Regions from separate parts of the Actinomadura graeca genome, predicted to be linked through region 2. Evidence: riboswitches for the same ligand, from Rfam matches in the RefSeq annotation. Region 2 holds a riboswitch; each other region holds the start of a gene.
What was found. A riboswitch is a leader RNA that binds a small molecule or an ion and turns the genes downstream of it on or off. The one in region 2 is predicted to bind cobalamin.

Region 1: it holds a riboswitch for cobalamin, as region 2 does, so the genes downstream of both, AGRA3207_RS19915 (kynureninase) here and AGRA3207_RS31215 (CbtB domain-containing protein) in region 2, are expected to answer to the same signal.
Region 3: it holds a riboswitch for cobalamin, as region 2 does, so the genes downstream of both, metE (5-methyltetrahydropteroyltriglutamate--homocysteine S-methyltransferase) here and AGRA3207_RS31215 (CbtB domain-containing protein) in region 2, are expected to answer to the same signal.

The regions. Positions count from the first base shown of each region.
Region 1 is NZ_CP059572.1:4,508,910-4,518,380, reverse strand. Features, by position in the region: gene AGRA3207_RS19945 (hypothetical protein) at 1-262, shown strand, start outside; gene AGRA3207_RS19940 (ABC transporter ATP-binding protein) at 397-1,104, shown strand; gene AGRA3207_RS19935 (hypothetical protein) at 1,107-2,621, shown strand; gene AGRA3207_RS19930 (hypothetical protein) at 2,569-2,844, shown strand; gene AGRA3207_RS19925 (hypothetical protein) at 2,900-3,400, shown strand; cobalamin riboswitch at 3,454-3,576, shown strand; gene AGRA3207_RS19915 (kynureninase) at 3,870-5,072, shown strand; gene AGRA3207_RS19910 (VOC family protein) at 5,146-5,532, shown strand; gene AGRA3207_RS19905 (CsbD family protein) at 5,688-5,861, opposite strand; gene AGRA3207_RS19900 (hypothetical protein) at 6,127-6,639, shown strand; gene AGRA3207_RS19895 (hypothetical protein) at 6,804-7,919, shown strand; gene AGRA3207_RS19890 (DUF6506 family protein) at 7,953-8,534, opposite strand; gene AGRA3207_RS19885 (eCIS core domain-containing protein) at 8,633-9,471, opposite strand, start outside.
Region 2 is NZ_CP059572.1:7,032,238-7,041,708, reverse strand. Features, by position in the region: gene cimA (citramalate synthase) at 1-445, opposite strand, end outside; gene AGRA3207_RS31230 (branched-chain amino acid aminotransferase) at 736-1,836, opposite strand; gene AGRA3207_RS31225 (3-isopropylmalate dehydrogenase) at 2,008-3,063, opposite strand; gene AGRA3207_RS31220 (LuxR C-terminal-related transcriptional regulator) at 3,107-5,815, opposite strand; cobalamin riboswitch at 5,965-6,135, shown strand; gene AGRA3207_RS31215 (CbtB domain-containing protein) at 6,167-6,397, shown strand; gene AGRA3207_RS31210 (CbtA family protein) at 6,408-7,148, shown strand; gene AGRA3207_RS31205 ((2Fe-2S)-binding protein) at 7,182-7,883, opposite strand; gene serA (phosphoglycerate dehydrogenase) at 8,486-9,471, opposite strand, start outside.
Region 3 is NZ_CP059572.1:3,731,679-3,741,149, reverse strand. Features, by position in the region: gene AGRA3207_RS16420 (DEAD/DEAH box helicase) at 1-1,008, opposite strand, end outside; gene AGRA3207_RS16415 (cold-shock protein) at 1,246-1,449, opposite strand; gene AGRA3207_RS16410 (GAF domain-containing protein) at 1,840-2,445, opposite strand; gene AGRA3207_RS16405 (STAS domain-containing protein) at 2,472-2,858, opposite strand; gene metE (5-methyltetrahydropteroyltriglutamate--homocysteine S-methyltransferase) at 3,258-5,504, opposite strand; cobalamin riboswitch at 5,606-5,811, opposite strand; gene AGRA3207_RS16395 (eCIS core domain-containing protein) at 6,176-7,771, shown strand; gene AGRA3207_RS40235 (DUF397 domain-containing protein) at 7,837-8,208, opposite strand; gene AGRA3207_RS16390 (helix-turn-helix domain-containing protein) at 8,180-9,103, opposite strand.

The sequences.
Region 1 (9,471 bases), 2.5 Mb from region 2:
ACCCGCACTGGTGACGAAATCCGTCACCGCGCGCATGCTCGACCGGCGCACGCGCGCGGTGGAGTCGATCAAGAAGAGGATCGACGAGGGACTGGTCCGTTACGACGCCTGGTTCCTGGTCTTCGTCGCGGTCATCCTCGCCTTAGGGGCCACCCTGCTCGCGGGGATGGCGGTCTGGTGCGTGGTCAAGCAGCACAAGACGTTCACCGGCCACTGGCAGTACAAGAACTTCGGCCTGAAGGTCTACTTCGAATGCAGGTGACCTAGGCCGCCAGGCGGTTGGTCGACGTTTTTCAGTGCGGTGCCCAGGCGGGTGAATTCGCCAGCAACAGCCCAGCCCGCCTGGGCACCACCACCTGATGGACTCGGCGAAAGACCAACGTGACAATGAGCCAGTTGACTGTCAATAAGGTGAGCTACTCCTACGACGGCATCGTCAACGTCCTCGCGGACGTCTCGCTGTCGGTCGAGGAAGGGGTGATCGTCGGCCTGGTCGGGCCCAACGGTTCCGGCAAGTCCACGCTGATCAAGAACATCTTCGATCTGCTGAGGCTCCAGTCCGGGTCGATCAGCATCGGCGGCCACAAGCACGCGTCCGCCGAGGCGAAGTCGATGGGCATGTACCTGTCCAGCAACGACTACCTGCCGGAGTTCCTCACCGCCCGCGAGTACGTCTCGCTGCTGGGGGACCTGTTCCAGGTCGACGTGGACCATTCCGAGGCGCAGGAGCTGTTCCGCAGGTTCTCGATGGACGGACGCTACGGGCACCTCATCGAGGACTACTCCCACGGCATGCGCAAGAAGACGCAGCTGGTGTCCGCGCTCATCATGCGCCGGCCCCTGACCATCATCGACGAGACGCTCAACGGGATCGACCTCGAAGCGCTCCACCTCAGCGAGAAGGAATTCCGGCGCGTGCGCGACGAGGGACGGTCGATCCTCCTGTGCACCCACGACTTCCCCGTCCTGGAACGGCTCGCGGACCGCATCGTCTTCCTCGACCTCGGGCACGTCGTCTCCGACGCGCCCACCTCGGACCTCATCGACGAGTACGGCTCCCTGAGCGACATGGTGTTCCACCACCTCGGAACGGACGGCCGGTGAGCATGCGACTGCGACACTCCGCCGCCCTGGCCCGGCTGCTCTTCGTCTTCTTCCGGCGCAGGGTCCTGAAAATGGGCGTCCTGCGGTCCACTCCGGTGAAGGTCTTCGCGTTATCGGCCGCGGCGTTACTCCTCGGGGTCCTGTGCGCGTCCGCGTACTTCTTTCTCAAGTCGCTGGTCGACGACATGGCCGCCTGGCGGCTGCTGTTCGACACATCGACGGTCTCCCTCGTCCTGTGGGTGCAGATCGCCTTCCTGCTGGTGAAGGTGCTCTTCATCAATGCGGAGGGAATGCTCACGCTGAGCTATCAGCTGCCGCTGACGAACCGTGAACGGTCCGTGGCGTTCTTGATGTACGAGGCGGGCACGACGGGGATCGTCGCCGGAGTGGGTTTCGTTTCGCTCGCCGTGAGCGCGCTGCTGCTGCTCGGCCCGGACGCCGTCCCGCGTATCACCGCGTCGATCATCCTGCCCGTCCTCCTGACATACCTCGCCCTGAGCGTCGTGTACCAGCTCCTGGCGCGGCTGTGGGGGCTGATAGGACTCAGCCGCATCGCGGGCGTCCTGTCCGTCCTCGTGATGTTCGGGCTGGTGGTTCTGTATTCGGTCCAGATGCGGACGCTCATCACGGACGTCAGCGAGGACTATCTCGAAAAGCGGACCCGCTATTCGTGGGTCACGTCGGTGTCGTGGTCGTGGCACCGGTACGGCGCCGTCCCCGCCCTCGCGGGCGCGGTGCTCCTCGCGGCCGTGCTCATGGTCCTCACACTGGCGCTCACTCCGAACCAGCACGTCCGCCAGTCGCGGTTCCTGAACGTCTCGATGGGCAGGCTGCCGGGCCGTTTCCTCAACGCCTATGACTGGTGTCTGCTCCGCAACTCGCAGACATCGATCGGTGCCGTGATGACCGTCGCGCTGTTCGCCTACCTGACGCTGCGATCCGCGGTCAATCCCATGTGGAGCCTCGCCGTCCTTTCCCTGGGCGGTCTTTACCAGTTCACCGCGACGCAGCCGCTGCGGATGATCCCCGGCACGGCCACCTCCCCCTGGCGGATCTACGGGCGGCTGGTCAAGGCGCAGGTCGTCCTGCTGGTCCTGTTCGCCGTGCCGGGACTCGCGATCCTCCTCGCGGCCGACCGGGACGCCTTCGTCCAGAGCGGCCCGGCCCTGCTCGGCTGCCTCGGCGGCGTGGTCATGACCACCTGCATCAGCATCGTCTTCCCCGCGGAGAAGGACAATCCGTTCTCCGTCTTCCTGGGCCTTTCCGCGTTCGGCGTCGCGTTCGCGCTGGCGGCCATCGGGCTGGGCCTGCTCAATCTGCCGCCGTGGGCGGCCAGAGGAGTCCTCGGCGGAGCGTGCGCGCTGTCCGTCTGGTACGCGGTCCAGGGAATCCGGATCAGTGAATCGAGGAGAAGGAATGATAAAGGCACGGTGGGTCATGACGTCCGCTCTCGCGTCGGTCCTGTTGACCCTGGCGATCGCGGTGACGGCCCTTCTGTATCTCATGTTCTCAACTGACGGTGACAAGCCGATCTACCGGGAGACGCTGTTCGGATCGCTTTTCTTCAAGGCGAAGCCCACGGGCAACGGGGCGACCGGGGTGACCATGGGCGTGGCCAATCCCACGGCCCTGATCGTCATTTTCGTGGTCGCCACCGCGGTCCTCACGATGACCCACATCACCTACCGGGGGTTGAAGCACCGCCGTGAGCAGCTCATCAAGCAGCAGACCGGCGCCTGACCCCTCCGCCGGCGATCCGGCGCCCGGTCCCTCCGCCCACGACCGGGACGGGCCGGTGGTCCGCGCGGTCGCCGCGGCCGTGGTCCTGCAGGTCTGGCCGCTGCTGGCCTTCCTCGGCGGCCTCCTGGCCGTGGCGCTGGCGTGGTTCGCGTCGTCCGGCGACGGCGTCCCGGCGGAGATGGCGTGGTGGTTCTTCAAGGCGGCGGCATTGGGCCTGGCGGGCTCCTTCGCCCTGCACGAGGTGGCGCACGTGGTGGTGCTCAAGCGCCTTCCCCACGTCACGCACATCGCCATCGAGCGGACGATGTGGCGCACATCGGTGATCCCAGCGGGGACGATGACGGCCCTCCAGAGCGCGGGCGTCGCCGTGGCCGGTCCGTCCTCGTGCGTGATCGTCGGCGCCGGGCTGTGGAGCATGGGACTCGACCGGGCCCTGGCCTGGTGGTATCTCGTCCACCTCGTGTTCCTCCTGCCCTTCTTCGGCGACGGCCGGAACCTGGTGCACGGCCTCCGTGAGGCGGTCGCCCTGCGCCGGGCCCGGCGGACACGGGAGTGAGAGTATCTACATGTGGTGTTGGTAGGACTATGGCACCACAAGATGTATGGTTCCTCTGACGTTGGCTCACCCGTCCCACCCAGGGACGGGTGTCGTAAGAGGGAACCCGGTGCGATTCCGGGACTGCCCCGCCAACCCCTTCGCCTTCATGGAACTGCAGGACGTCCAGGAGCTGTCCAACTTCTTCGAGCGCCGGGTCTCGGCCTACCAGATCGGCACGGAAGGCGCCGTCAGCCTCGACGAGGAGTTCTGAGAACCGTTGCAGGCACGTGGTCTTTTGCCTGCGGGACGCAGGTTCGATGCGCCGGGCGGGGCACGACAAGAATCTGCCAAACATGCCATGTCATTTGACGTGCTCCGCCAGGCGCGACACATTCGAAGGCGCCCCCTTCTTGGTGCTGTGCATTCGTCGTGGGCTCCCAGAAACACACCACCGGCAAGGCCACCAGGCGAGAGGTCGACTATGAACGTGCGCGTATCCGAGTCCCTGAACGAGGAAGCCGAGCGGCTGGACGCCGCAGATCCGCTGGCCCATGTGCGGAAGCGATTCGTCCTGCCCGCGGGCCAGATCTATATGGAGAGCACGTGTCTGGGGCCGCTGACCTCCTCGGTCTCGGCCGCCGTTCGCGAGGCGGTCGACGTCCAGTGGGGTCGGCGGCTCATCGACGGATGGTGGGAGGACGGATGGTGGGAGGCCCCCGCCCGCGCCGGAGACAAGATCGGGCGGCTGCTGGGCGCCGCCCCCGGCCAGGTGGTGGTCAGTGACTCCACCACGGTGCAGCTGTTCAACGCCCTCGTCGCGGCGTCCCGGCTGCGTCCCGGCCGCAAGGTGATCCTGAGCGTCACGACACAGTTCCCGACCGCCCGGTACATCACCGACTCGGCCGCGCGGATGCTGGACCTGACCGTCCGGCGCGTCCCCCCGGCCGAGATCGAACGCTACCTCCGGGCCGACGGCGAGGCCATCGGGGTGCTGCTCCACGAACCGGTCGACTTCCGCACCGGCGAGCTCTACGACCTCGCGGGCCTCACCCGCGCCGCCCACGCCGCCGGCTGCGTCACGGTGTGGGATCTGTGCCACGCCGCCGGGATCGTTCCCGTCGACCTGGACGCCAACGACGTGGACATGGCGGTCGGCTGCACCTACAAGTACCTGTGCGGCGGCCCCGGCTCACCGGCGTTCATCTACGTCGGCGGGCGTCACCAGAACGTCTTCGACCAGCCGCTCCCCGGCTGGAACGGCCACGAGTACCCGTTCGGCATGCGCGACACCTACCAGGGCGCGCCCAGCATCGCCCGCGCCCGCATCGGCACCCCGCCGATCATCTCCATGATCGCGCTCGAAGCGGCCCTGGACGCCTACGACGCCGTCGACATGCGGCAGGTGCGTCAACGCAGCCTGTCGCTGACGGGCTTCTTCATGACCTGCGCGGAGGAACTCCTCACGGGGACGGCCGCGTCCGTGGCCACACCGCGGGAGCCGCAGCGCCGGGCCGGTCACGTCGCGGTCTGCCACGGCGACGCGCCGAAGATCGTCCAGGAGCTCAGGGACAACGGCGTCGCGGCCGACCATCGTCCGCCGGACCTGATGCGGTTCGGCCTCCACCCCCTCTACACCACCCACCGCGAGGTTTACGCCGCGGTGTGCACGCTCCGCGATCTGGTGGTCTGAGCGTCCGCGGAACGATCCCGCCGGACGGTCCGCCGGCCCTGGACGCACGTGGACGCTCCCTAGACTCGCCCTCATGCTCAGACTCGGATTCCCGGTGATCGGCGTGACCGACGTCCCGCGCGCCGTGGCCTTCTGGACGTCGGCGCTGAACCTGGTCGCCACATCGGAGTGGGAGGCGCCCACCTGGAGGACCCTTGAGCACGCGGACGGGTCGGGCCGGGCACTCGCGCTGATGTTCAGCGAGTCGCCCGTCCAGGAACACCCGCGCATCCACCTCGACCTGATGGTGGACACCACGGCCGAGCAGGAAGCCGAGGTGGAGCGTCTGATCGGCCTCGGAGCCGAGAGGATCACGTGGGACCTGTACCCGCCGGACCCTGACTTCGTCGTCCTCGCCGACCCGGACGGCAACCGCTTCTGCGTCGTGGATCTGAGCCGGGCCCCCTCCGGCCCGGCGTAACAAGCGCCACGCCGCCCCGCATCGCGCCCGCCGCCCCGCCCCGCCCCGCGCCACGCCGCGTCGCGTCGCGTCGCGGGTCGTGCGTCGGCCAAAGCTCCGGGCAGAGGCAGGCCACCGCTCCTGGCGGTGGCCTGCCTCGATCCCTGGACGCTCGATCAGTCGGTGAAGGCGTCCTTGGCCTTCTCACCGGCCTGCTTGAGGTCCCCCTTGACCTGGTCGTTCTTGCCCTCCGCCTCAAGGCGCTCGTTGCCGGTCACCTTGCCGGCGACTTCCTTGGCCTTGCCCTTGAGCTTGTCGCCGGTGTTGGCCGCCTTGTCCTTGTTCCCCATGGGAAGCCGTCCTCCCTGTTCGCCCTGATCAGTACGCATCTGCCTTACCCGTCCAAAATGCGATGATGCGCGGCCGAACCGCCGAGGCCCCGCAGTTCGACCCGCTCGCACCCTCCTGACCAGGCTGTTTCCTCGCGACAGCGTGGGTGGCGACACCGTCGTTCGACGAGGTGGTGGTGCTTTTGTCACTGCTGCCGTCAGTCAATGGGCGCGGGCATCGTGGTGTACTCGTCTGATAACTGAGCGTGACAAGGGAGGTTTTGTCATGACCACTACCGCCCCCCGACGTGCGTTGACAGTGCGCGCCGCCACGCTGGTGGCGAGCGCCGTCCTCACAGCCACCGCGATGGCCGGCCTGGCCGGCGCCGCCACCGCCGGAACCCCTGGAGGCACGGTCGACGCCGTCCTCGGTGCCCCGGCGCCACAGAACGAGGCCGCGCCCGGCGGCACGGCGGCGCAGGACGACGCAGCGCCGGGCGCGGAGACGGACCAGAACGACGCCGCCACCAAGGCCGCTCCCTGCTGGCCCAGCGGGGGCCGATGGTGGTGCAACAACCGCCGCGGCGCGAAGGTCGTCGCCAGGGACGGCGCCCTCGTCGGCTACATGTACACCACGACGAGCTGGTTCAGTTACCGGTGTGAAGGCGGACGCAACAACAACGGGCCGCACCCCAACCGGTGGGCCTATACCCAGGCCGACAATGGCCGATGGGGATACATGAGCGACGGCGACATCAACAGCGAGACCAACCCTCTACCCGCCCGCGGACACTGCTGATCGAGTCCGCCGCGCCCCGTCCCACCGACAGGTCCGAAGGTGTTCTTCCGGGCGAAGCGCAACGCGCCCGGGAGAACATCTGATACCCACGCGCTCCAGGACGGCACCGGCCATGGCGATGACGTCCGCGAAACGGTCGCTACGCCGATCGAAGGGACCGTGACATGACCATCACGGACCAATGGTTCTATCCCCGCGAACTCGAAGGCGATCTGGCGGAATCCGGGCTGAGCCCCGGCCGGATAGCCGAGACGCTGGCGCAGACCTGGGAGTACAACCGGTCGGTCGTCCCGCACTTCACGAACTGGGACCGCTATCTGGCACTGGCCCGGCTGTGCGCGGTCGGGATCGTCGGGGAGGTCTTCGGGGACATGGTCGACGTGCTGTCCCCGGCTCCCATCCTCGGCTACGACATCGACGAACTCCTGGACGAGCTGTTCGGGAATGGCGCCGTCCGCGACGAGATGGCGCGTGAATACCGGGCGTCCCTGCTGTTCATGACGGAGAAGTCCAGCGGACGCAGGAACTCACGATTGATGCGCTGCTACGCCGACGCGCTGGCGCATTCGCCGATCGACTGGTTCCGGTTACGTGACTGCGACGCGATGCTCCGGTTCTTCATCGCCGCCGCGATCGCCTGCAACGACGACGTCGCCTGGCTCGGCGAGCGGGATTACCGCCTTGTCACCGAGATGGGGGTGGGGCTCTATGACGCGGTGGCCTTCTACAAACATCGGGCCGAGGGCGAGATCCACAACACCTACGCATACGTCGGCCCAGAGGTCCGCCAGGCGGCCTTCCGTTCCTACCGCGAGGCGCTCTGGGCGCTGGACACCCAGTGGGCCCGCACCACCGCCGGACGCAGCGCCGTCAATTTCACGCGGCTGCTCGGTGGCCCGATCCACGTGATGATGCGCAGATACCGGTTCGTCGAGGACGGCCTCAAGCTCGGCGAACCGGAGACCACGCAGGTCGTCGCCCTGACACGCAAGAACACCAAGCTTTGGTACCGCAACGATGTCACCAGCGCCGCCGACGAACGGTACGAGGCCGTCCTGGCCCAGAAGGACCGGGTGCTGTTCGCGGGACTCGCCAACATGCTCACCCGGCCCGATACCGACAAATGCCCGCGGTGTCGCCGCCGCCCTGTCTACGGCGCCGAGGAGATCGGCGAGTTCGGCGGGATCGAGCCGTGCCCGCCATGCCGCGCGACCTGGCAAGACCACCTGCGGACCTTCCCTGAGCGCGCCCGCGACCTCCTATCCCGCGCCTCCGGCTGACGTCCCGGCCCGGGGGGACACGGGCTCGTGACGTCATGCCTCAGCACGCCGGTATGCGCTGACACCGACGGGCACTCGGCCGTCCACCGCGCGGATGACCGACTCGGCCCCCTCGGGCCCGGATCCGCCGTACAGCTCGATCAGATGCAGCTCTCCGGCCATCTTCCCGGCCACCTGCCCGCCGGCCGCCTCGTCGGGCACCGCCACGAAGGTCGTCCTGCCGCCGTCCGCCTTCTCGCGCACCACCACGTCGATGGACGGATCGGCGCCGTCGTGCACGATGATGAACGCCTCCGACAGCGCCTCCCCGGCCTCGAAACGCGTCTTGTACGAGGCCACGCCGGTCAGCGACTCGAACCCGTAATAGATGGCCCCCACGGGCACCTTCCCACCGCTCGCCCGCCCGGCCGCGGCGTGCGGCACGGCACCGAACCCGCCGCAGAGCTCGATCTGCGTCACCCCTTCGCCGACCAGCCGGGACACCAGCCCGACCATGTGCTCCGGCCCGTCGACCGCCCGCACACGTGTGCGTCCGCCGCCGTTCTGAATCGTCATGACGTCGGCCGACGGGTCGGCGCCCGCCTCCTCAAAAATGATCACCCTGTCGTCGCTCATGCGAGCGACTCTGTCACCTCGACCAAACTTGAGGTCAACCGGATCGCCGACAGAGAGAACCCCAGACGGCCCATTCCGGATGCCGCCGATCGCCGGCTCTAGCCGCGGAGCAGGACGCTGAGCGTGACCCGGTCGGGGAACAGGTTGTCCCAGTCCCACTGTTCGTGCCAGCTCTGAAACTGCTTTTCGGCGCCGTACATCTGGAAGTACCACTGGGGGTCGTTGCTGCTCAGCGTCTCCGTGCCCTCGTGCCTGGCGTAGTTCTCCATCGTGATGTAGTCGGTGCCGCTCTTGGCGATGACCCCGCCGTAGTGGAAGTCCACCGATCCGGAGGTGCCGTCCGGGCGAAGTGCTTTGATCATGAGGACGTCGCCGATCGCCGCCGGCGGCGTGTACTCGTTCAGATGGCGCCTCCAGAGCGCCTTCTTGAAGTCATCGGGGTACTGGGTGCGCTCCCTCATCGCGATCTGCAGCATACTTTGCATGACGTGCGAATATTCGTCCTTTGCCTGCTGTATCGCCGCCTGGGTCTGCGGATTCTGCTGGTCCGGAAGGTTGAGGCTGTCGATGACGTGCTGCTTGGCGCCATAAAATTCGTCAAGATAGGTTTTCCGGGACGTTTTGGTCACATCACCGAGAACGGCGGCGAGACCTTCCCAGTACCTGTCCTCCATCGTGCCGCCCACGATGCCCACCATGCCCGTCACCTGCTGGGCCATGTCGTCGCAGCGCTGAGGGAGACGGACGTCCAGCCCGGACTGGGCCGGGGCGTGCGTGGGCGCCACCGCCGGCTCGACCTCCCAGAGGGTCACCACCTCCTCACCGGATCGCATGAGAAGAGATCTCGTCGTCCGGCGCAAATGGAGGATGTGGCTTCCGGTCTGGAAATTGACTCTTCCCTGTAGATTCTGGTTGGCCTGGGCGATCCGCTCCTGGG
Region 2 (9,471 bases):
GCTCGGCGTCCAGGAAGACCCGTTGGCCCTCCGCACGCAGGTGGGAGACCGTGTCGCGGATCATCGCGAGGTTCTCCTCCAGCGTCGTGCGGAGGGCCAGCTCGACGTGCCTGTCGTGACTCTTGGCGACCAGGGTCACGACGGACGCGCCGGATTCGCGCAGGGCGGCGACCTGGGGGTCGTCGGCCGCCTTCACACCGGCCCGGCGGGTCGCGCCGAACGCGGTGAGCTGCGCGTGCCTCAGGCCGAGCTCTGTTCGAGCCCGCCTGAAGAACTCGGTGTCCTTGGGGTTGGCGCCCGGCCAGCCACCCTCGATGAAGCCGATGCCCAGGTCGTCGAGGTGCCGCGCGATGGCGAGCTTGTCGGGCACGGAGAGGTTGAGCCCCTCCTGCTGCGAGCCGTCGCGCAGGGTGGTGTCGTAGACGTGGAAAGCGTCGCCTTGCATGGTGTGGACCCCCAGGGGATCAGCGCCAGGACACAAAAAAGACCCCTCACGGACGTGAGAGGTCTGCGCGCCGGCGCTGTCCCGTTAGATGCCGGCGCGCCAGCCGATAATCACGAGGCTGTGGCGCATGATGACCACAGTCTGCCACACCGTCCACGATGACGGCACACCCGTCTCATATGACGAGACACCTCGCCCGCGACCAGCCCGGCCGGGGATCGCCTGCGGGCGCCGCCCCGACCGGGCCGACCGCGAAGCGAGGTCGCGCTCACCCGGGCCGGACGGGCGGATCAGATCGGGTGCACCCAGCCGTAGGGGTCGGGGCGGGTGCCGTACTGGATGCCGATCAGTTCCTGGCGCAGCCGCATCGACACCTCGCCGGGCTCGCCGGAGCCGATCGACCAGGCGCGGTCGGCGCCCTTGACGTACCCGACCGGGCTGATGATCGCGGCGGTGCCGCAGCCGAACACCTCGGTGATCTCGCCGGAGGCACAGCCGGCCTCCCACTCGTCGATGCTGATCTTGCCCTCCTCGGCGGGGATGCCGAGGTCGGGGGCCAGCTTCAGCATGGAGTCGCGGGTCACCCCGGCGAGGAGGGTGCCGGTGAGGGCGGGGGTGAGCAGGCGGGCGCGCGAGCCGGAGCCGTAGACGAACATCAGGTTCATGGAGCCGACCTCCTCGACCCAGCGGTGCTCCACCGCGTCGAGCCACACGACCTGGTCACAGCCCTGGGCGACGGCCTCGGCCTGGCCGGCGAAGGACGCCGCGTAGTTGCCGCCGAACTTGGCCTCGCCGGTGCCGCCCGGGGCGGCGCGGGTGTAGTCCTGCGACAGCCACACCGAGACCGGCTTGACGCCGCGGGGGTAGTACAGGCCGGACGGGGACGCGATGATCATGAAGAGGAACTCGTTCGCCGGGCTGTTCACGCCGAGGGCGCGGGTGGTGGCGAACATGAAAGGCCGCAGGTAGAGGCTGTGCCCCTCGGCGTCGGGGACCCATGCGCGGTCGGTGCGGACGAGCAGCTCGACGGCGTCCACGAACAGCTGCTCGGGGATCTCGGGCATGGCCATCCGGTGCGCGGAGCGGTTCATCCGGGCGGCGTTCATGTACGGGCGGAAGGTGACGACGGAGCCGTCCGGCTGCTTGTACGCCTTGAGGCCCTCGAACAGCTCCTGGGCGTAGTGGAACACCTGGCTGGCCGGGTCCATCGGGATGGGGCCGTAGGGTTCGAGCCTCGCGTCGTGCCAGCCCCGGTCCGCGGAGTACCGGATGGTGACCATGTGATCGGTGAAGTGCCGCCCGAAGCCAGGATCGGCCAGGACGCGCGCCCGCTCCTCGGCGGACGCGGGCCGTTCGCTGAGGGTGATCTCGAAGTCCAGGGTCGTACTCATCGCGGTTTCCTCTCGCGGATCGCCGTGTGCGGCCCCATTGCCACATCGACGTCTTAGTCCTCATTGTCGTACTTCGTCTAGCCCTGCTCCTCAGCGCACGGCGCACACAGAAATCCGGGCGCGCCGCGCGGCGCGCCCGGAATGTCCCTGATCAAGCCGGGGAGGCGCGCCCTAGCCGGATACTCGCTTGGCGATCGCGTCGCCGATCTGGGTGGTCGAGCGGGCCCCGAGGGCGGCCCGCTCGGCGAGGTCGTCGGAGACGGCGCGCTCGACACGGCGCGCGGCGTCGGCGGCGCCGACGTGGTCCAGCAGCATGGCGACCGACAGGATCGTGGCGGTCGGGTCGGCCTTGCCCTGGCCCGCGATGTCGGGGGCGCTGCCGTGCACGGGCTCGAACATCGACGGGGCGGTGCGGCCCGGGTTGACGTTGCCGGACGCGGCGAGGCCGATCCCCCCGGCGACGGCGGCGCCGAGGTCGGTGATGATGTCGCCGAACAGGTTGTCGGTGACGATCACATCGAACCGCCGCGGCTGGCTGACGAAGAACATCGTGGCCGCGTCGACATGGCAGTAGTCGGTGGTGACCTGCGGGAACTCCGCGGCGACCCGCTTGAGGGCGCGCTGGTAGAGATCACCGGCGAAGGTCAGGACGTTGTCCTTGTGGACGAGCGTGAGCTTGCGCCGCGGGCGGGACGCGGCGACCTCGAAGGCGTAGCGGATCACGCGCTCGACGCCGTAGGCGGTGTTGACGCTCTCCTGCGTGGCGACCTCGTGCGGGGTGTCCTTGCGCAGCACGCCGCCGACACCGGTGTAGGGGCCCTCGGTGCCCTCGCGGACGACGACCATGTCGATGTCCTCGGGCGTCACGCCCGCCAGCGGGGTGGCGACCCCCGGGTACAGGCGGACGGGCCGCAGGTTGACGTAGTGGTCCAGCTCGAACCGGGCCCGCAGCAGCAGACCGCGCTCCAGCGTGCCGCTGGGGACGCCGGGGTCGCCGACCGCGCCGAGCAGGATGACGGCCTGGCCGCGCAGCTCCTCCAGGACCGAGTCCGGCAGCGTCTCGCCGGTGCGGTGCCAGCGCGCGGCGCCCAGGTCGTAGGACGTCCGCTCGAACGTCAGGTCGCCGGACGACGCGACGGCGTCGAGGACCTTCAGGCCCTCGGAGACCACCTCGGGGCCGATCCCGTCACCGGGGATGACGGCCAGTCGAATACTGCGGGAAGCCATGCGCGCACTCTACTGCAAACGTCTCAGTGCTTGGGCTTTCATCTCAAATCCCGGGACGTCGGTCTCGCCGCGGGCGTTCTACCTGCGGACCCGCCGGAGGGCCGTCCCGGGTGAGCGCGGCGGGCAGGTCGCCGCGGTCACGGACGCCGAGCCGTTCGTAGACCGCGCCGAGGTGGTTGGCGACCGTCCGGACCGACAGCACGAGCCGCTCGGCGATCTCCCGGTTCCCGAGGCCCTGCGCGGCGAGTCGCGCGACCTCCAGCTGCCGCTCGGTGAGCCCCGGCGCCGCGAGGCCCGTGAGCGCGGGCGTGCGGGCGCCCTGGCAGTGCCGCGCGAGGCCCCACGCCCGGATCTCCGACGCCTGGGACGCGCGGGCGGCGCCGGCGCGCCGGTGCGCGCGGGCGGCCATCGCGGCGGCCTCGGCGGCGTGCAGGAGCAGCCCCATCCCCGCGAAGTCCTCGGCGACCGCGTCGAGCGCGTCCCCGTCCCGGGCGACGGCGGACGCGGCGTGCCGGGCGCAGGCCCGCACGAGCGGCCCGTCCACCCGCACGGCCAGCTCGGCGAGGCGCGCGGCTGCCCGCCCGGGGTCGCCCAGCCGGACGGCGTCGTGCAGCGCGAACATCTCGTAGCCGTGCATGCCCCGCGCGGCGGCCTCGGCGGCCGTGGCGAGCGCGGCGTCGCGGGCGGCGGAGGCGCCGTCGCGCAGCAGCGTCACCCACGTCCCGGCAAGCCGGTGCGGGAAGTCGACCAGGTAGTAGGTGGGCAGCGTCCGCCGCGCCGCCTCGGCCAGCGCCCGCTCGGCCGCGGGCAGGTCGCCGAGCAGCGCGGCGGAGTGCGCCATCTCGCCGTGGCACAGGCCCGCGAACCCGGTGCGCCCGTCGCCGGACCCGGCGCCGAGGCGGGCGACGCCCTCCCGGCAGGAGCGCAGCGCGTCCTGGACGGCCCCGCGGGCCCGCTGGACCTGCGCCCGGTGACCGAGGAGCCCGGCGACGCCGAGGTCCCACTCGCCGTAGCCGGCGAAGCGTTCGATCATGCCGCGGCCCGCCGTCTCGGCACGGCCCGCCGCGCCCGAGAACAGCAGGGCCGACATCCGGGCGCAGGCGATGTCGAGCTCCACCACCGAGACCTCGTGGCGCGGCCCGGCCGCGCCGCGAGGCAGCCCCCCGGCCAGCCGCAGGCACTCCCCCGTCCGCCCGGCGTGCGCCGTCTCCAGGCACTCGGCCGCGATGGCGTGGACGGCCTGGTCCTCGCGCAGCCGCCCGGACGACCGGACGCGGCCGAGCGCCTCCCGGGCCTGCGCGAACTCGCCGAGGAGCAGGTGGACGCGGGCGCCGAGCAGGTCGATGTCCCGCAGCTCGACACGGCCGGTCATGCCCGCCCTCGCCTCGTCCAGCAGGCGCAGCGCGTCATCGCCGCGCCCGAGCGCGAGGACGAGCCCGAGCGCGCGGGTCGTGGCGTACCTGGAACGCTCCCGGTCGGTGCGGGGACGGTCGGCCGGGGACGCGGCCACCGACTCCAGCAGCGCCTCGCCCTCCTCGCCCCGGCCGGTGACGTACAGGATCCCGGCGAGCGGGAGCGCGGCCTCCAGCCCGCCCCCCGCGTCCAGCGCCGCCCGCGCGAACCGCTCGGCGAGGGCCAGGTCGTAGGCGCCGCGGGCCCGCAGGCACGCCTGGAGGGCGAGCGCCGGGTCGGCCGCGGTGCCGCTGTCCAGCCGCCAGACCGCGACGCGCAGCAGGTCCTCGCGGCGGCGCATGCCGGTGCGCTCCACCGTGTCGGCGAGGGCGGCCCGCCGGCGCCGCGCCCGCAGCACCGGCGTGCGATCGCGGGTCACCTCGCCGAACAGCGGATGCGCCAGCCACGCCTGGAGCCGCCGCCCCCGCCGGGCGCAGACGATCATGTGCCGTTCCTCGGCCCGCTCGACGGCCTCCGGCGAGGTGAGCGCGGCCAGCACCGGCACGCCGACCGGCTCCCCGAACGTCACGTACTCCAGGACGGCCAGTTCCTCGGGCCCGACGGCGCCGAGACGCGCCCCGACCAGCTCCCCCAGCCGCGGCGAGACCGGCAGGTCGCCCTTCCAGCGCCACACGCCCCGCACCTGCCCCAGCCGTCCCGCGGCGGTCCCGGCCAGCACCAGCTCGCGCAGGAACAGCAGGTTGCCGCGGGTCTCCCGCCACAGCCTGCGGGTCGTGCCGTCTTCCACCTGCCCGCCGAGCACCGCCTCCAGGACCGCGCCGGTCTCGGCCGCCGGCAGCGGTTCCAGCTCCAGGCGCCGCGCCAGCTCGTCCTTCCATAACGCGAGGACGGGGTCGGGCATCGCCTCCCCGGCCCGGACGGTCGCGAGCACCCGCGCCCGCTCGTGCACGACCAGATGGTGGACGAGCGCCGCCGAGCTCGGGTCGAGCAGGTGCGCGTCGTCCACCGCGAGCAGCAGCCGCGCCGGGTCGCCCTGCGCGCCCACCGCGTCCGCCGCCCACCGCAACGGGTTGACCACCGCGGTCCCGGGCCGCCGCGCGGGCAGCACGTGGCCGAACGCGCCGAAGGGGATGCGGGCGCCCGCGCGGGTGGCGCCGACCCGCACCACCCGGTACCGGCCGGGCTCCAGCCCCCGCAGCGCCTCCGCCGCCAAACGGGTCTTGCCGACTCCGGCCTCCCCCGCGACCACGACACCGCGCCCGCCGCCGCCCGTCCCGAGCAGTTCGCGCACCTCGTCCAGCGTCGCCCCGCGGCCGGTGAAAGGCCAGGTTGTCCCCACCTGCCGATGGTAAGGACGCGGGACCCGCCACGGATACACGGCAGCCGGAAACGGCCACGGCGCGTCACCGCCCGGTCGCCGGAACCGGCCGCTCCCCAGGTCGCCGACTTGACGCAGGGGCGGGCAAAGGGGACGCTCTGAGCGACAAGTCAACATAAGAGGCGACGGTGCGCAGGAACCTGGTGCGATTCCAGGACGGTCCCGCCACTGTGACCAGGGAGTCTCCCCCGCTTCGCGACCACGGCCGGGCGTCCGGCCGGAAGGTCGGGAGGAGGCGGCGATCTGGGAGTCAGGACACTGACCCGTCGTCCTCCCGCTACCGGGGCGAGTGCACCCCGTGAGGAGACCCCCATGGCCCAGTCCGCCATCCCGTCCGCGACACCGTCCCCGCGGACGGAGCCCGCGCCGCTGCGCGTGCCGGTCCGCGAGATCCTGCCGTGGGCGGTCCTCGCCGCCGTCCTCGGCGTTGTCCTGATCTACTTCGTCGGCGCCGAGCAGGGCGCCACCTCGCTCTTCGGCGGGACGTGGGTGCACGAGTTCACGCACGACGGCCGGCACCTGCTCGGCTTCCCCTGCCACTGAGCCGCCGCACATGATGAGATCTCTGCTGGTCCGCGGCATGCTCGTCGGTCTCGCCGCCGCGGCCGCCGCGCTGCTGATCGCCTGGCTCTACGGCGAGCCGCAGGTCGGCCACGCCATCGCGTTCGAGGAGGCCAAGGCGCACGCCGCGCACGAGGGGCACGAGCCGGAGGTGGTGAGCCGGACCGTCCAGAAGACGTCCGGGCTGATCACGGCGATGGCGGTGTACGGGGTGGCGCTCGGCGGGCTGTTCTCGATCGCGTTCGCGTTCGCCCACGGGCGGCTCGGGAACCTCGGCGCCCGCGCCACGGCGGCCCTGGTCGCCCTGGCCGGGTTCGTGGCGATCGAGCTCGTCCCGTTCCTGAAGTACCCGGCGACGCCGCCCGCGGTCGGCGACCCCGAGTCCATCGGGAGCCGGACGGCGCTGTACTTCGGCATGGTCGCGCTGGGGCTGCTGGCCACCATCGCCGCGGTGATCGTGTGCCTGCGGCTGGTCCCGCGGCTCGGCGCCTGGAACGCGACGATCGCGTCCGTCCTCGGGTTCGCGGTGGTGGTCGGGGTGGTCTACCGGCTCACGCCGAAGCCCGACGCCATCCCTGAGCATTTCCCGGCCACCGTCCTCTGGGACTTCCGGATCGCCTCGCTGGGCGTCCAGCTCGTCCTGTGGGCGACGATCGGGCTGCTGTTCGGGTACCTCACCGAACGGGCGTTCGCGCGCCGTCCGTCCGGCGCCGCGGTCCCCGCCGGCGCCTGACCCGCACGTGCCGCCCCGCCGCCGGCCTCCGGGTCAGCGGCGGGCCGGCCGGCCGGGCAGCAGGGCGCAGTCGCCGCACATCTCGCCGCCCGGCGGCACCCGGTAGTACAGGCAGCAGTTGCGGCGGACGAAGCCGCCCGCCTCGAACGCGCCCGTCCCGGCGAGCGGCTCACGGGCGAGCACCTCGCGGACGAGGGCGGCGCGTTCCGGCGAGGGCGGGCCGACGTTCAGGGACCCGGCGAGCGCCGACGCCGCGTTGCCCCAGAGCAGGCCGTCCGCCAGGCCGACGAAGGTGAGCATCGTCTCGCGCAGCGGCCCGAGCTGCCCGGTGACGACCTCGCGGTGGAGCAGCCCAGCGGTCTCCCGCACACTCGCGGCCCGCCATCCGGAGGGCCGGGCGAGCCACAGCGCCACGGGCGCGCCGGGCGCCCAGCGCCAGTGCAGCCCGGACAGGTCGGGAACGACACCGCGCGCCGCCGCCGCGACCATGGGCGACCACAGCCGCGACGCGAGCCCCTGGAACAGGATGGACGCGGCGACACGCCGTTCACCGGTCCCGAGCCGTTCGGCGTACTTGGCGGTGAGGTCCATGAGCCGGTCGCGGTCCCGTTCGGGGAACGGCCGCCAGGTCGGGTCCGCCTCCTCGGCGGGCTCGGTGACGATCTCGAAGTAGGGCCCGAGCCGCGCGGCCTCACGCAGCGCGTCCACGACCTCGGAGGGCTCGGCGAGGAGCATCCGCCCACTGTAATGCGATCAGGGACCGTCCCCGGACGGGACGGTCCCTGATCGGCGGGCGCCTACCTGGACGGGTGGCCGCCGTTGTCGCGGCGGTCCAGGGCGGTCTGCAGGGCGCGGGCCGCCTCTTCCTCCGCGTCGTCGGCGGGCGCGTTGTTCATGACGTGGTTCATGCCGTTCACTCCGGGATTCGCTGTGCTGTGGCCGTGGGCCGCCGGGGGTCCGTGGGTCGCACGGACCGGTGTCGTATCGGACTCACGGCCAGGCAGAGCCTCCGCAGCGGGTGCCGGCCTGCCGATGATCAGGCCCCGCTGCGGCAGCGAAGGATTACCACGAAGCGCCGCATGACTACCGCCACGTTACCCGCCGTCCGGACCAACGTCCCGACCCGTGGCGTAAAATCTCACAATCTGAGACACGCAAAGACCACGATCATCCCTCGGGACGACCTCAACGGTCACGCGAGCGCGCTACCAGCCCGGGAAGGCGATGCCGAAGGCGAGCCTTCCCGGGCTGATCGCGAAGCGATGACGCGCTCGCCCAAGCACGGTCAAGGGGGCGAGCCGCCAGGCGAGCTCCCTTGGGCCGGGATTGCAATAAATTCAGCCTTCGAGGTCGACCCGGCGGCCCATGTCGGCGCCGACCTCGGCGGTGATCGCGTCGACGAGCTGCGGGGCGATGGCGGAGTCGACGGTGAGCGCGATCAGCGCCTTGCCGCCCTTGGCGGCCCGGCCGACCTGCATCCCGGCGATGTTGACCTCGGCGTCGCCGAGCAGCTTGCCGACGGCGCCGACGATGCCGGGCCGGTCGACGTAGGTGAAGAACGCCATGTGCTCGGTCGGGACGAGCTCCATGTTGTAGCCGTTGATCTCGATGATGCGCTCGGCGTGCCGGGGGCCGGTGAGGGTGCCGGACACCGAGACCACCGAGCCGTCGGACATCGTGCCGCGGACCTGCACGACGTTGCGCCAGTCGGGGCTGTCCTCGCTGGTCGTGAGCGTGACCTCGACGCCGCGGTCGCGGGCCAGGAGGGGCGCGTTGACGAAGGTCACGGCCTCCTCGGTGACGTCCACGAACACGCCCTTGAGCGCGGCGAGCTCCAGGACCTTGACGTCGTGCTCGGCGATCTCGCCGCGCACCACCACGTCCAGCCGGACGGGGACGCCGCCGGCGAGCGCGGTGAAGATCCGTCCGAGCTTCTCGGCGAGCGGGAGGCCGGGCTTGACGTCCTCGGCGACGGCGCCGCCCTGGACGTTCACCGCGTCGGGGACGAACTCGCCGGACAGCGCCAGCTTCACCGAGCGGGCGACCTGCGTGCCGGCCTTCTCCTGCGCCTCGTGGGTGCTCGCACCGAGGTGCGGGGTGACGACGACGGAGTCGTGGTGGAACAGGGGGCTGTCGGTGCACGGCTCGGTGCTGAACACGTCGAGGCCGGCGCCGGCGACCCGGCCGTCCTTCAGCGCGAGGTCGAGGGCCTCCTCGTCGACGATCCCGCCGCGGGCGGCGTTGACGACGCGCACGCTCGGCTTGACCCGGTGCAGCTCGCGGTCGCCGATGAGGCCGAGGGTCTCGGGGGTCTTCGGCAGGT
Region 3 (9,471 bases), 3.3 Mb from region 2:
GGTGCGGAAGCCGTCGAGCGCGCGGTTGCGCTGCGACTGGGTCTTGCCGCCGTGCAGCGCGGCGGCGCGGACGCCGCGGGACGTCAGCTTGCGGACGAGCCGGTCGGCCGCGTGCTTCTTGCCGACGAAAATGATCACCCGGCCGTGGCGGGCGGCGATGTGCACGGTCGTCTCGTGCTTGTCGGTGTCGGCGACGTGCAGCAGGTGGTGTTCCATGGCGGTGACGACCCCGGCCGTCGGGTCGACCGAGTGGGTGACCGGGTCGTCCAGGAACCGGCGGACGAGCTGGTCGATGTTGCGGTCGAGCGTCGCGGAGAACAGCATCCGCTGCCCGTCGCGCGGGGTCTGCTCCAGAAGCCGGGTGACCTGGGGCAGGAACCCCATGTCGGTCATCTGGTCGGCCTCGTCCAGCACGGTCGTGGCGACCTCGCCGAGCCGGCAGTCGCCGCGCTCGATCAGGTCGGCGAGGCGACCGGGGGTGGCGACCAGGACGTCGGCGCCGCGTGCGAGCGCGTTCACCTGGCGGCCGATCGGGACGCCGCCGACCACGGACGCCAGCCGCAGTCCCACGGCGGCCGCGTACGGCGCGAGGGCGTCGGTGACCTGCTGCGCGAGTTCCCGCGTGGGGACGAGGACCAGGGCGTGGGGGCTGCGGGGCGCGGCGCGGCGGCCCGCGGTGCGGGCGAGCAGCGGCAGGCCGAACGCGAGGGTCTTGCCCGAGCCCGTGCGTCCCCGGCCGAGGACGTCCCGCCCGGCGAGCGCGTTCGGCAGGGTCGCGGCCTGGATGGGGAACGGGTCCCTGACCCCCTCGCGGGCCAGCGCCGCCAGGAGCGGCTTCGGCAGCCGCGACTCCGCGAACGACCCGATGGCGGGCAGCGGCGGGGTGACGGCCTCGGGCGGCGCGAACTCGGCGTCGGGCCGCTGCGCGGTCACCGGACGGCGCCGGCCGCGGCCGGGGCGTGATCGGGGGGAGCGGCCGCGGGCGGCCGGTGGGGCGATGCGGGACATGGTGGAGCCTTCCTCGGGTGCGGTGCGTGTCGAGGAAGAGCTCCGCCGGGGTCCCTCGGATCGGGACCGGCGACGAGATTCTCAAGAACGGACCGGGAACGATCGCCGGGCGCGTGCGCCGCGGTCGTCGTGGAAACGGTGACGGGGGCGGACACGCCCCGCGGTCGCGGTGCCGTCCGGGCACCGCGTGGCACATGGCGGGAGGGCCCGGGGGCCCGCCCGCCATGCCGCCGGAGATCAGGAGGGGACGATGTTCTCCGCCTGAAGGCCCTTCTGGCCCTGCGTGACGTCGAACGTCACCTTCTGGCCTTCCTGGAGCTCACGGAAGCCCTGGGCCGCGATGTTGGAGTAGTGGGCGAAGACGTCGGGGCCGCCGCCGTCCTGCTCGATGAAGCCGAAGCCCTTTTCCGCGTTGAACCACTTGACGGTGCCGGTGGCCATGTTTCTCCTTCTGGATCGGTCCTCGACCGCGTGTCGTGTGCGGCCGGGGATGCCGCGATGGCCCATCCGGAAAGATCCAGAACAACAAAAAATGCGCCTGAGGTGAGACCGGCAGGCGCACAGATATGTCTATGGGAACCGCAACTAGTGACACAGTACCACATGAATCTGACGACCGAACGGGCATCCTCGCGGAACCGGCGCCGCGGCGGCGATTTCCGCAGGCGGCGCGCAGGCGGGACGCGCTGAAATCCGGATTCATGCCAATGCGGTCAGCTTTTCGTGCCAATGCGCGCCGGCGGGGACCGGCGAATTGTGGCAGGGAACACCATGGAGAATCCGCCGCCGCCCGCCCGGTGCCGGGCGCGCCCATTCGCCGTCCGGCGACCCTCACGCCTGCGCGGACCTCGGCGGAGGGAGGGTCCGGACGACGTGCGGGCGGCCGGGCTCCGCCTCGTCGGCGCTGTGCGCTTCCGACAGTTCGATCAGCCGGGCGGACATGTCAGCGAACAGCAGCATCTGGCGTGCCGTGACCGGGCTGAACGGCTGGGCCCCCGGGCGTCCGAGGACGGCGAGGACGCCCCGGGTGGCCTCCCCCGTCTCCAGCGGCAGGATCAGGATCGGGCCGGCCGGCAGGGAGGTGAGGGTCTGGTCGGCGGCGATCCGGGCGGACACCGCGCGGCGCGAGCTGAACGCCCGGCCGAGCATCGACCGTCCGCGGCGCACCGTCAGCCCGCGGATCCGGTCGCCGCCGGCGCCGATCGCGACCTCGACCCGCAGCGTGTCGGGGTCCTCGGCGGGCAGCGCGATGAACGCCAGCGGGACGCGGGCCATCGCGCGGGCGTGCGTCGCCAGCAGCGCCAGCATGTCGGGCAGGCGCGTCCCGTTCAGGACGGCCGTCATCAGGTCGAACGACGCCGCCAGCCGCTGCCGGTCCTCCGGCCGCCGGGGGGTCCCCGCGCGTCCCCAGCCGCTCGGCTGCTCGCCTCCGGTCATGTCGTCACCCCGCTCGTCCCCCGTCCTCAAGCCACGGCCGGCTTGGCGCCGGGACGGGCGGGCCGGGCGGCGGTGACGCTGGGACGGATCGTGAAGGCCCGGGTCAGCCCGGTGATGCGCAGCAGCTTGGCCATCTGCGGGCGCGGCGCCGCGAGGACCATGGTGGTGCCCGCCGGCTCCGCCCGGCGGCGCGCGCCGACGAGCAGGGCGAGGCCGGACGCGTCGCAGAACGTCACGCCGGACAGGTCGATGACGACGCGCGGCCCGACGTTGCGCAGGGCCGTGTTCAAACGTTCCCGCAGGGACGGGGTGGACGCTATGTCGAGCTCGCCGATGATGGCGATGACGGTGTGCTCCTCGAGCCGCTCGCGGCTCAGCCCGGCTGCCGGCGGGGCGGGGTCGGTGGCGGGCATGCTGGATCTCCGATCCGGGTCAGTGGCCGCCCGTCGCGGCCCGGGGCCGGTCCCATGGGCGGGGGGAGTCGGCCCGCGCCGGGGTCCACGCGGCGTCCGCGCCACGCACTCCGCGGTCAACGTGACTGCTCCTCGGCGTCACGGACGGTGCCGCGGTGGTTCGGCCTGTCTCTCGGAACCAGGGGGACGCGGGCTTGGCCGCCCGCATCGAGATGACCCCTCGTTCACCATGAGTCTACGCCCTCCGGCGGCCGGACGCCGGGCACGCGCCCGATCACCCCTCTGACCTGGCGATCGGCCGGGCGCCGCGGCGCCCGGCCCAGATCGCCGGACCCGACGGCCGGCTCCCGCCAGGTGAACGGGCGGAAGCCGGCCGGGACGACCACTGGGCCGGGCCGCTCAGCTGGAACGGTCCCGCCGGACGCGGTGCGCGGCGGCGACCAGGTTGCGCAGGGACGCCTCGGTCTCCGGGTAGGCGCGGGTCTTCAGGCCGCAGTCGGGGTTGACCCACAGCCTGGAGGGCTCGACGGCCTGGAGGGCGCGCCGGAGGTTGTCCTCCATCTCCTCCGCGGACGGGACGCGCGGCGAGTGGATGTCGTAGACGCCCGGCCCGATGCCGTTGCCGTACCCGGCGTCGCGCAGGTCGGCGACCAGCTCCATGCGCGAGCGGGCCGCCTCGACGCTGGTGACGTCGGCGTCCAGCGCGCCGATCGCGCCGATGATCTCCCCGAACTCCGAGTAGCACATGTGGGTGTGGATCTGCGTGGTGTCCGCGACGCCCGAGGTCGCCAGCCGGAACGCCTCGACGGCCCAGTCCAGGTAGGCGGCGCGGTCGGCCTCGCGCAGCGGCAGTGCCTCGCGCAGCGCCGGCTCGTCCACCTGGATGACCCGCACCCCGGCCGCCTCCAGGTCGCCGATCTCGTCCCGCAGGGCCAGCGCCACCTGCCGCGCGGTGTCGGCGAGCGGCTGGTCGTCGCGGACGAACGACCAGGCCAGCATCGTGACGGGCCCGGTCAGCATCCCCTTCACCGGCTTGCTCGTCAGCGACTGCGCGTACGTCGCCCACTCCACCGTCATCGGACGCCGCCGCGCCACGTCGCCGTGCAGGATCGGCGGCCGCACGTAACGCGACCCGTAGGACTGCACCCAGCCGTGCCGGGTCGCGGCGTACCCGTCGAGTTGCTCGGCGAAGTACTGGACCATGTCGTTGCGCTCCGGCTCGCCGTGCACGAGCACGTCCAGCCCGATGTCCTCCTGGAGCGCGATGACACGCGCGATCTCGTCCTTCATGGCCTGGACGTAGGCGTCGGCGGGGATGCGCCCGGCCCGCCCGTCGGCGCGGGCGCGGCGGATCTCCGCCGTCTGCGGGAACGACCCGATCGTCGTCGTCGGCAGGTCGGGCAGTCCGAGCGCGGCCCGCTGCGCGGTGAACCGGTCCGCGCGGTCGCCGCGCCGGACCCCGCGGAGGGCGTCCACCCGGGCCCGGACGTCACGGTCGACGGCCGCCGCCGGGGCCGGGACCTCGTCCGGCGCCGGGCCGTCCTCGCGCAGTGCCCGGCCGAGCGCGACGACCTCGGCGACCTTCTGCCGGGCGAAGGCGAGCCGCCCGCGCACGGACGGGTCCAGCGACGTCTCGGCGTCCAGGTCGAGCGGCACGTGCAGCAGCGAGCACGACGTGCCCACCACGACCTGGTCCGCCAGCCCGAGCAGGGTGGCACAGGTGGCGCGGGCCCTGCGGGTGTCGGTGCGCCAGACGTTGCGGCCGTCCACGACGCCCGCCACGACGGTCTTGCGCGGCAGCCCGCCGACCGACGCGAGGACCTCCAGGTTCCCGGGACCAGCGGCGAAGTCCAGGGCGACGGCCTCGACCCGCCCCCTGGCCAGCACACGCAGCGCGTCCGTGCCGATCGTCCCGAAGTAGGTCGCGACCATCAGCCGCGGACGCGTCGGCAGCCCGCCGAGCCGTGCGTAGGCGCGGGCGAACGCGGTGATCTCCTCCTCGGTCCGGTCGGCGACCAGCGCGGGCTCGTCCAGCTGCACCCACGCGGCGCCCGCCCCGGCGAGCCGTTCCAGCAGCTCCGCGTACACCTCGACGAGGTCGTCCAGCAGGTCCAGCGGCCGGAACCCGTCCGGCGCGCCGGGCGCGGGCTTGGCCATCAGCAGGTAGGTGAGCGGCCCGACCAGCACCGGGCGCGTCTCGATGCCGAGCGCCCTGGCCTCCCTGTACTCCACCAGCGGCTTGGACGCGGATCCGCCGGCCAGCCGGAACCGCGTGTCCGGCCCCAGCTCGGGGACGATGTAGTGGTAGTTGGTGTCGAACCACTTGGTCATCTCCAGCGGCGGGACGTCCTGCACCCCGCGCGCCATCGCGAAGTACCGGTCGAGCCCGGACAGATGCCGGTACCGCTCCGGGACGGCGTCGACGAGCACGCTGGTGTCGAGCACCTGGTCGTAGAAGGAGAACGTGTTAGACGGGATCGCGTCCAGGCCCGCATCGCGCAGGCCCGTCCAGACCGACGCGCGCAGTTCGGCCCCGGCCGCCTCCAGGGCGGCGGCGTCGGCGCGTCCGGCCCAGTAGTCCTCGGTGGCGGTCTTCAGTTCACGGCGCGCACCGATGCGCGGATACCCCAGAATTGTCGTGTTCATGGCGGCTTCCCTCGCTGTGCCATGGGCGGACCCGCGGGCGCAGGGACGCGCTGGGAGCGCGCCGCCGACCTTCCCGCGAGGCCGCAGACCACCGCGCGCCGGTCGGCACGCGGGCGGAGGCAGGTCTTCGGACTCGCGGGCATCGCCTCCAGGAGGCGTCCTACTGGCCGTCGCTTCCCAGGCCGTGCGGCCCAGTGCGTATGACGGCGGTCGTTCCCGCTCACCGCTGCGGGGCAGTCCCGGATTCGCACCGGGTTCCCTCTTACGACACTCGTCACCGAGTGAACCATCCGCACCGCGAAGTCTACCGACACGCCATGAACCGCCACCCGACAGGCGCGGCCTTCGTCGGACGAGACGCCTGCCGCCCCATGACCCACCGCCATCACGCGGACGGCGACGGCATCGCCCGCGGACACGACCCGGACGCCCTTCCAAGCCCGCGGAGCCCTTCGATGACGGTTCCTCGCGGCGTCAGCGTCTGATCGGAAGGGCACGGGGTCGTGCCCTTGGTGCTGTCCTCGGCGGCCTTCCCACGACCGCGTGCACCGGGGGAGCGTGGAGGTGCGTCCATTCGTGGGGAGGCGTCCGTGCGGGAACAGGTGCGACCGGGCAGGCGGGGCAGTGAAGAGCGTGCGGCGGATGCCGCTCAGCCAAGGGCGGCGGAACCGATGTCGGCTCTGCTGGCTCTGCAGCGGACGGCGGGCAACGCCGCGGTGACCGCCGCGCTGGAGACCCAGCGGCACGTCCACCACGCCGGTTGCGGTCACGGGACCGCGGTCCAGCGGTCGGCGGTGCACGATGTCCTGCGCTCGTCGGGACGTCCCCTGGGAAGCGGGCTGCGGGACGAGATGGAGCAGCGCCTGGGCGCGGACTTCGGCGACGTCCGCATCCACGACGACGCCGTCGCGCAGCGGTCGGCCGCCGAGATCGGGGCGCGTGCCTACACGTCCGGCTCCCATGTGGTGGTCGGCGCGGGCGGCGCGGACAAGCACACCCTCGCCCATGAGCTGACGCACGTCATCCAGCAGCGCAGCGGCCCGGTGGCGGGCACCGACAACGGCCAGGGACTGTCCGTCAGCGACCCCGGTGACCGTTTCGAGCGTGAGGCCGAGGCCAACGCCAAGCGCGCCATGTCCGTGCCGCTGGCCGGAGCCGATACGGGTGGGGGAGCGCCGCGGACGGCCCTCGCCCTGCAACGCCTCGCCGGGAACACCGCCATGGGGGAGGCGCTTCGCGGGCCCGGGCGAGAGCCGGAGAACGGGCGGCACCAGCTCGATGAGGGACGCGCTCACCACGGCGGGCAGGCGCGGGACCCCGTCGTCCAGCGGGCCCCGGGCGAATACCTCTCCTCCCGGGTCCTGCGGCGCCTTCACATCGCGAACGACGCCATCAGGGATATTCAGGCGGACACCCGGCACGCCGCGAACCAGCAAGCGGCCCTGATCCACACGCTGTACAACGCGTCCCTGCGCGCGGTCGTCCAGCAGCACAACGGCTTCTGGGACTTTTCACGGCTCACCAGCCGGCCCGACGCACGCGATCTGTCGGCGGCGAAGGCCCTGCACGCACGGAGCATGATCTGCGAGTCATCCGCTCAGTGCACGTTCTCCCTTCTTCGGCGCTATGCCCGAGGGGAGACGATCAGGATGGTGATGTCCCCTCAGCAATCCCACTGGTTCGTGATCATCGGCGGGGTGAACGAGGACCCCTCGGAGTGGGTCGTGGCCGACCCTTGGCCCACGCAGGCCCGGGCCGTCGAATGGACGGACCACTTCTGCTACACACCGGACCTGGAGACGGTCTTCATCGACAGGACGATGCAGGCGGACGGCAACGACGAAGCCCGTCATCTCTCCCACCTCATCAGCCTGAACGACGCCGGATGGTATGCGCTGCACTGGGACCTGAGCAGGCTCCGCGGGCGTCCGCTCACGCAGATCGGCGAAATGTTCCAAGCCGCAGGGATAGGGATCAACCTCCACCAGCCCGACCTGGTGGAGCAGCTCATGCAGGGTCTCGCGATGGCCGACTCGTGGTCGACCGACGACATCGGGACGTGGCCGAATGCGGCGCTCGAGGTGTGGTGCCTGGCCCAGATCGACGCGCAGGTCGTCAGACGGCTGTTCGCGGACACCGCGAGCTCGGGGAACACCAGGGACCTTCGCGCGCAGGTCGCCGCCGGAGTCGGAGAGGTCAGGCAGCAGGGCGACAGTTCCTGGATCTGGGACATCCCCCACGCTTACGGCCCGGGTGGGAACCGGTGAACGGCCGTGCCGTGCCGGTCCGGTGAGGGCTCCCCCTCCGGCCGGACCGGCGTGCGGACGACAGGTCAGAGGTCGTAGGCGCCCCGCCCGATGGCGTCGAACAGGTCACGAAGCCCCCGCGGGCTCAACCTGATCACGCCGCTGTCCGACGTCGCCCCGTCCCGAGCCCCAAGAACGCCGACCTCCAGGCGAGCAAGCTCGACGCACCCGTTGTTGGCCTGGCACGCCGCGGAACGGCGCCATGGGACATGTGTGACTGATGTGACCTGAGATAGGCCAAGTGTCCTGTGTGAATTCACTACAACATCCTGCCCGACATCAACCGGCCGAGAGGGCGGAACCTGAGCCGTGGCACAGCAAAAACCGATTGGAGATCCTCCGGATTCGCCGGAGACCGGCGGGGCTTTGTCACCGGGGCGCGTGCAGAGCGCCGTCATCCCCGGCGGGCAGCGCGTCGCGACCTTTTCGTGCCCATTGCTCCTGTGCTTCGAGAATTGCAGCGACCGAGTCCCGCTCCCCGAGGCTGTGGTCCGCCAGCCACCGGCGGAACAACCCGTACTCGTGGACCCGGGCCTCGTCCTGGGCGTGCATGGACTCGGTGCTCTCCACATGGACCACCGAGGGGAACTCCACGCCGTAGGCCGGTTCGAACTCCAGAAGGATGAAGGAGCTCAGTCCCGCGCCGTGGTCGGCGTCGAGTGCCAGCACGCGGAGCGTGACCGACGGGAGGTCGGCGAGCTCGACCAGGTGCAGCAACTGCCGGCTCATCGTCGACGCGGTGCCGACGCGCCGCAGCAGGACCGCCTCGTCCAGGACGACGCAGAGGGAGAGCCGTTCGGGCGGCCGGATCAGCCGCTGGCGCCGCAGGCGGATCTCCAGGCGGCGTTCCACCTCGGCTCGTGGCCGTGAGGCGATCTCGACGTATCCGAGGAACAGCTGCCTGGCGTATTCCTCGGTCTGGAGGAGGCCGGGCACGGTGTCGGCTTCGAACGCGAAAATGGAACTGGCCTCGTCCTCCAAAGCGATGAAGGCCCCCAGCCCGCCCAACTGGCTCTCGGGGTATTTGGTCCACCACCCGTTTCTGGCCGCCTCACGTGCGAGGACGAGCAACTCCTCGCCCAGGTGCGCGTCGGCCCCGTACAGGCGGAGCATCGCACGCAGGTCGGCGAGATCCACGCCGATGCGCGCCCCCTCGATGCGGCTCACCTTGGACGCCGACCAGCCCAGACGCCGGCCGGCCGTGTCCGCGCTGAGGCCGCGTCCCTCCCGCAGGCGGCGCAGGGCCACGCCCAGACGCTGCTTGCGGACGCTCGGGGCCGCTCCCGCTGCCATCCCGTTCACCTTCCGTTCTCAAATGGCGATAATAGTCGAGCCTAGGGAGGTATCGCTTGCAATGAAAGTGCACGCGATAGTTGCACCGTCGCGCGACTGGATCGCTCGCGCCGTTTTTAATAGTGGGCTGAGCTGGACAAACTCCGGTCCGTGGGCCCACGGTGACGTTCTTTCCTTTCCGATACATTGTTGTCAATGCTGCACTGCTTGTGGCCGTGCATGTTGCAGTCGCCGATTCTTCGCGGCATAAGGAATGTAACGGAATCGGTGTCCCGTGCTCCCCGCTCAAGCGCGGATGATCGCGGTTCCGTGGGCCGCGCGGCCGTGGGGGCGCGGCCGGAGAGCGGCACAACGGGCCGAAACCGCCG